One region of the Methylobacter sp. Wu8 genome, then DNA from elsewhere that is predicted to be linked to it. Evidence: predicted binding sites of a transcription regulator. Region 1 holds the regulator's gene; the other holds the start of a gene.
What was found. Region 1 encodes HrcA, which represses chaperone genes, less so after heat shock. Its sites were predicted from a motif close to TNTTAGCACTCNNNNNNNNNGAGTGCTAANA; they were not measured.
Positions count from the first base shown of each region.

Region 2: the regulator HrcA is predicted to act here: its motif matches at 1,923-1,953, upstream of V3O24_RS15795 (co-chaperone GroES).

Region 1 covers NZ_JAZGVT010000072.1:39,877-43,296, forward strand. The annotation lists gene V3O24_RS15030 (DNA translocase FtsK 4TM domain-containing protein) at 1-562, shown strand, start outside; gene V3O24_RS15035 (CBS domain-containing protein) at 818-1,207, shown strand; gene hrcA (heat-inducible transcriptional repressor HrcA) at 1,396-2,469, shown strand; gene grpE (nucleotide exchange factor GrpE) at 2,536-3,144, shown strand; gene dnaK (molecular chaperone DnaK) at 3,216-3,420, shown strand, end outside.
Region 2 covers NZ_JAZGVT010000073.1:15,217-18,636, reverse strand. The annotation lists gene groL (chaperonin GroEL) at 1-1,547, opposite strand, end outside; gene V3O24_RS15795 (co-chaperone GroES) at 1,597-1,884, opposite strand; gene V3O24_RS15790 (molybdopterin-synthase adenylyltransferase MoeB) at 2,025-2,777, shown strand; gene V3O24_RS15785 (hypothetical protein) at 2,835-3,041, opposite strand; gene pqqA (pyrroloquinoline quinone precursor peptide PqqA) at 3,353-3,420, shown strand, end outside.

The sequences.
Region 1 (3,420 bases):
GGCCGGTATCCATTTGATTTTGGCCACGCAGCGCCCGTCGGTCGACGTATTGACCGGACTGATCAAAGCCAACGTGCCGACCCGGATTTCATTCCAGGTGTCGTCACGCATCGACTCGCGCACCATTCTCGATCAAGGCGGCGCGGAAACCCTGCTGGGCAACGGCGACATGCTGTTCTTACCTTCAGGCACCAGCATTCCGATCCGTGCTCACGGCGCTTTTGTCGATGATCATGAAGTGCATCGCGTGGTTGAGTTCTTAAAACAAACCGCGCCGCCTAATTATCTGGAAGACATCACCCGGGAACCTTCCGATTCCAGTGATGGTTATAGCATGGGTGGCGGTAATGGCGATGCCGAAAGCGACGCCTTGTATGACGAAGCCGTGCAGTTTGTCACGGAAAGCCGTAAAGCTTCCATATCGAGTGTGCAACGGCGGTTCAAAGTTGGCTATAACCGCGCGGCAACCATGATTGAAGCTATGGAGGCGGCCGGCGTAGTAAGTCCTGCGGAAAGCAATGGCTCGAGAGTTGTACTGGCGCCGCCGCCAGTACGAGATTAACAATAAATTTTGCGTGTGGGGAGTTGATATGGTGCTTATGATGGCGGATTCTCCCCAGCGTCATCGTCAGTGCGTTCTCCTTGGCAATCAATGCCCGTCAGGTCGGCGTTTCTTTGGGCGCGGGTATTTTTCAACGGATTGCATTGGACTAAGGTGTAAAACCGGTGTAATCATGCTGGGTATTAGATGAAACGGTATTATACGGCAGGTCGGATGCGTTGCGGCTTTCTGGTTTTATGTTAGGCATTAATGTTTATGGATAGACCAATATCATTATTAATGAATAGACATATCACGACAGTAGATATGAGCGAGACTATTGATATGGTTGAAAAAAAGATGGATGCAAACAAGTTATCGTGTTGTGCGCTCGTTGTTGATTCGAAGCAACGTTGCTTTGGTGTTATCACTTATCCGGATATTGTGCATTTTTATGAAAAGGGGAAAAATCCCAAAGCTGAACATGCTTGGGAATTGTGCACGCATAAAGTCATCGCTGTAAGTCCTGATACATCCGCCAGAGAAACAGCCACATTAATGTTAGAACACAAAATTCATCACATTGTCATACTGGAAAACCAGCTCATAAAAGGCGTCGTTTCATCAATGGATTTTGTAAGAGAGTATTTGAAGCAAAACACTTAGCCTGTCGTTTTACAATGTTTTGGTTGGGTAAAAATAAAATCGGCGGGAAAGATGAGCGGATGGTTTTGATATGACGCGACTGGCATATCAAGGAAATATAAACATTAACCGGTTTTTAGGTTTATTGACAATAGGTTGATGAGCTGATAATTTGCCTCGCTGGCACTCATGTTAATGGAGTGCTAAACATGGTCGCAGAGGTAAGTGTGGGTAATACGCAAGTTTTAAATGAGCGGTCGCTACAGCTTTTAAAAACGCTGGTCGAGCGTTACATCAGTGATGGTCAGCCTGTCGGTTCGCGGGCTTTGGCAAAAGATTCGGATTTAAATTTAAGTCCGGCAACGATTCGCAATGTGATGGCCGACCTGGAAGATCTGGGGCTGGTGCATTCACCGCATACTTCGGCAGGGCGGGTGCCCACGGTTAGCGGCTACCGTTTGTTTGTCGATACCTTGTTGACGGTTAAGCCGCTGGAATCGAAAGATTTAACTCGGTTGCATCAGGGCTTGTCGGTAAGCGATGACAGCAATGATATGATCGGCGTCGCATCGAGACTGCTGTCGGAATTAACGCAGATGGCCGGGGTGGTGACCTTGCCTAAAAGAGAGCTGGTGTGCTTGCGGCATATCGAGTTCCTGCCTTTATCTCATACCCGCGTGTTGGTTATTTTCGTTACCAACGAGCAGGAAGTTCACAATAAAATCATCCATACCTCCAAAGTATTCAGTTCCGCCGAATTACAGCAAGCGGCCAATTATTTAAACTCGATTTATTCCGGCCGTAGTCTGAATGCGGTGCGCAAAGCCGTTTTAAAGGACTTGCAAGACGATCAGGAGCGCATGAACCAGGGCATGTTGGATGCGGTAAAAATGGCGCAATTGGCGTTCGATCGGGACAATAAAAAAGACGATTATGTGCTGACCGGCGAAACCAATTTAATGGGGTTTTCCGAATTGTCGGATATGGAACGGCTAAAAGGGCTGTTTGAAGCATTCAGCCAAAAGCAGGGCGTTATTCATTTGTTGGATCAGTGCATGAAAGCCGAGGGTGTACAGATTTTTATCGGCGAAGAATCCGGTTATCGGGCTTTCGATCATTGCAGTCTGGTGACCTCGTCGTATTCGGTCAGCGATGAAGTGGTCGGTGTTCTGGGCGTGATCGGGCCGACGCGCATGGCCTACGAGAAAATCATTCCTTTTGTCGATGTGACGGCGAAATTGTTGGGGGCCGCCTTGAATCCGAAATCAACGACCCCACTATAAATAATATCCATTTTCTTGTGCCGTCCGGCATGGGTATTAATTTTAAATATTAAGGAGCTATGAATAATGAGTACTGATCAGGAAGCGCCTGGATCTCAGGTTAAAACTGAAAGCGAAACGGTTGCAGAACCGCATACCGAATTAGCCGAGCACGAGCCTGCTATTGAAGAGTTACAGCAGGCATTGGCCCAGGCTGAGCAAAAAGCGCAGGAGAACTGGGACAAAGCGGTTCGCGCGCAGGCGGAGATGGAGAACCTGAAAAGAAGAACGCAAAAGGATTTGGAAGACGCACATAAATTCGCTCTAACGGGTTTTGCCAAGGAATTATTGCCCGTATTAGACAGTCTGGTGTTGGGATTACAGGCGGCAACAGGCGATAGCGAGGAAGTGAAAAAATTCCGCGAAGGCAGCGAATTAACGATTAAACAGTTCGAATCAGTATTTGCAAAATTCAAAATTGAAACGATAGATCCGATCGGCCAGCCTTTTAACGCCGAGTTGCATCAGGCCATGGCCATGCAGGCGGTGGAAGGCGCCGAGCCGAATACGGTGGTTAACGTTTTTCAAAAAGGCTATACGTTGAACGGACGTTTGCTCCGTCCCGCGATGGTCTTGGTTGCCAAAGCAGCCGAAAAAAAGCCGGCGGATATTCCCAGCATCGATGAACAGGCTTGAAATCAAATAAAGCAGCCTTATATCTGTAACAACTTTTACTTTTTTAAATAAATTCAAGTCTGGAGAACTCAATGGCTAAAATAATCGGCATAGATCTAGGAACAACAAACTCGTGCGTTGCGGTGTTGGAAAACGGCGTCGCAAGAGTGATTGAAAACAGCGAAGGAGCGCGTACTACACCTTCCATTATCGCTTTTACCAGTGACGATGAAGTATTGGTAGGGCAGTCGGCAAAACGTCAGGCGGTTACCAACCCGAAAAATACCGTATTTGCGA
Region 2 (3,420 bases), on a different contig from region 1:
GTCAGCATCAAACCGGCAACAGAAGCCGCGTTTTGCAGCGCGGTACGGGTTACTTTCGCAGGGTCTAAGATACCCATTTCGATCATGTCGCCATACTGGCCGGTTGCCGCGTTGTAACCGAAGTTACCTGTGCCTTTTTGCACTTCGTTGAATACCACTGAAGGCTCGTCGCCTGCGTTGGAAACGATTTGACGCAGAGGCTCTTCCATTGCACGACGCAGGATGTTGATACCGACTGTTTGGTCGTGGTTAACGCCTTCCAGTTTATCCAGAGCGGAAATAGCGCGGACCAGCGCAGAACCGCCGCCGGCAACAACGCCTTCTTCAACCGCTGCGCGTGTTGAATGCAGCGCGTCTTCAACGCGGGCTTTCTTTTCTTTCATTTCGATTTCAGTTGCAGCGCCTACTTTAATCACAGCAACGCCGCCCGCTAATTTAGCCAGACGCTCTTGCAGTTTTTCTTTGTCATAGTCGGAAGTTGCTTCGTCCGCTTGTGCGCGAATTTGTGCGACACGGGCTTTGATTTGCTCTTCAGAACCTGCACCATCAATGATGGTAGTGTTTTCTTTAGTGATTTGTACTTTTTTAGCTGTACCCAATTGCGATAATTCAGCTTTTTCCAGGCTTAAACCGACTTCTTCGGAAATAACCACGCCGCCAGTCAGTACCGCGATGTCTTCCAGCATGGCTTTACGACGGTCGCCGAAACCTGGAGCCTTAACGGCTGCAACTTTAACGATGCCGCGAATGGTGTTGACAACCAAAGTAGCCAACGCTTCGCCTTCAACATCTTCGGCAACGATCAATAAAGGACGGCCGGCTTTGGCAACGCCTTCCAGAACCGGCAGCATGTCGCGGATATTGGAGATTTTCTTGTCGTAGATAAGAATCATTGGATCGTCTAATTCGACGCTCATGTTTTCTTGTTTGTTGATGAAATAAGGCGACAAATAACCGCGGTCGAACTGCATACCTTCAACAACGTCTAACTGGTTGTCCAGGCCTGAACCTTCTTCAACAGTGATGACGCCTTCTTTACCGACTTTTTCCATCGCTTCCGCAATGATTTTGCCGACAGACTCGTCAGAATTTGCAGAAATAGTACCTACTTGGGCAATCGCTTTGTTATCGACACAAGGCGTAGCGGAAGCCACAATCGCATCAACGGCTTTAGACACAGCCAAATCGATGCCGCGTTTTAAATCCATCGGGTTCATGCCCGCTGCAACGGCTTTCAAGCCTTCGTTGACGATAGATTGCGCCAATACGGTTGCAGTCGTAGTACCGTCACCGGCTACGTCGGACGTGTGCGAAGCCACTTCTTTAACCATTTGCGCGCCCATGTTTTCGAATTTGTCTTTCAATTCGATTTCTTTTGCAACCGATACACCGTCTTTAGTGATGGTTGGAGCGCCGAAGCTTTTATCCAGAATCGCATTGCGGCCTTTAGGACCTAAAGTCACTTTTACCGCATTTGCTAAAATATTGACACCACGCGCCATACGGACACGAGCATCATCACCAAATAATACGTCTTTTGCTGCCATTTTTATTCCTTAAATATTTTGTATGTAAATTTGATTAACGCGTTTAGGCTTAACCTAAAACGCCCATGATGTCTTCTTCGCGCATAACGATCAGTTCTTCGCCGTCAACTTTAACTTCGTTGCCGGCGTATTTGCCAAACAGCACTTTGTCGCCGACTTTAACGTCCAGGGCGCGTACTGTGCCGTTGTCCAGTGGTTTACCGTTACCTACCGCCAAGATCACGCCTTGGCTTGGTTTTTCGGCTGCTGAACCAGGCAACACGATACCGCCGGGAGTTGTAGTTTCTTCTTCAACGCGTTTGACTATCACTCTGTCGTGTAACGGACGTATTTTCATCAATATCTCCTAACATTAAAATTAAAGGGTAAACTTGTTATTAGCACTCGCTAGTAATGAGTGCTAATGATAATGAGCTTTTGCAGTGTGTCAAGTTCTTTGGCATCATTCTCTATCACAATACAGCGACAACATGACCTATGAATGACAACCAACTACTACGCTATAGCCGTCAAATCATGCTTCCTCAAGTCGATATTGAAGGGCAACAAAAACTTCTAGCCGCCAGTGTGTTGATTGTCGGCGCCGGGGGGCTTGGCTCCCCTGCCGCTATGTATCTTGCCGCGGCCGGTGTCGGCAATATCGCGATTTATGATGACGACATCGTGGACTTATCCAATCTGCAAAGGCAAATTACTCATCACACACCGGATATTGGGACTGATAAGGTAATTTCAACCCGCAAGACACTTAATGAATTAAATCCTGATGTCAAAGTAAGGGCGGTTAAACAAAGATTGGATGGCGAACAACTTGATTCCGAAGTGATGCTGGCCGACGTGGTGTTGGACTGTAGCGATAATTTCTCAACGCGCTTTGCGATCAATCGCGCCTGCGTCAAACAGCAAACGCCGCTGGTATCAGGAGCGGCGATTCGCTTTGAAGGCCAGGTGACTGTGTTTACGCCGGGTACAAATGACAGCCCTTGCTACAATTGCCTCTACAACAGTGACGGCGAAGAATTGCAAAATTGCGCCACAAATGGCGTCATAGCCCCTGTCACCGGCATAGTCGGCAGTATTCAGGCCCTGGAAGCGATGAAGCTAATAATGAATATCGGAGACACGTTAACCGGGCGCTTGCTGCTGTTGGACGGATTAACAATGGAGTGGGATACGATGAAATTGCGGAAAAACCCAAGCTGCCCGACATGCAGCGGTTTACCGGTTTGATGGCCGATGAGCTTCCAGGCGATGCAATTCGCCTGGAAGCTCATCAACAACACAGCTTTACTTTTTGGCTAGCAATCCCTGGAAATATTTAATGGCCTTTTCTGCAAAATCGTTCACCATCGACGGACTATCGCCATGCGGTTCAATTTCACCGAACGGCTTGTCGCTGGCTTTGGTGAACCGGTAAATAAAATAGCCTAGCGGTGCAAACGCAAACGCCGCGATCAGTATCATAACCACGAACAACTCAGTAACTCCACCCATGATTCCTCCTCATATTTTTATATGTGTATTATTATTTTCAAGGTGAACTTAAATAATACTCTCTTCCTGCTTCCGGTCAAAAAAAACGTCTTTCCCTAGCTATCTAAATATCTTGAAATTTTAACCAGTTATCATTGATTCTCTACCCCCCCTGCCTTGCGGTCAAATAAAGCAATAACCGTATAGAACAATAGCATTGGCCTGTTTTGGGCGCCGTCAAAAGTTGCGTAAAAAAATAGTTCATCGTATACTTCAGGTCAGCTTACTTGATCGAGCTAGCATAATAATTTAAACACTACTGGAGATTCACAATGAAATGGGAAACACCAAGCTACACAGACCTGCGTTTCGGTTTTGAAGTAACAATGTACATCTACAA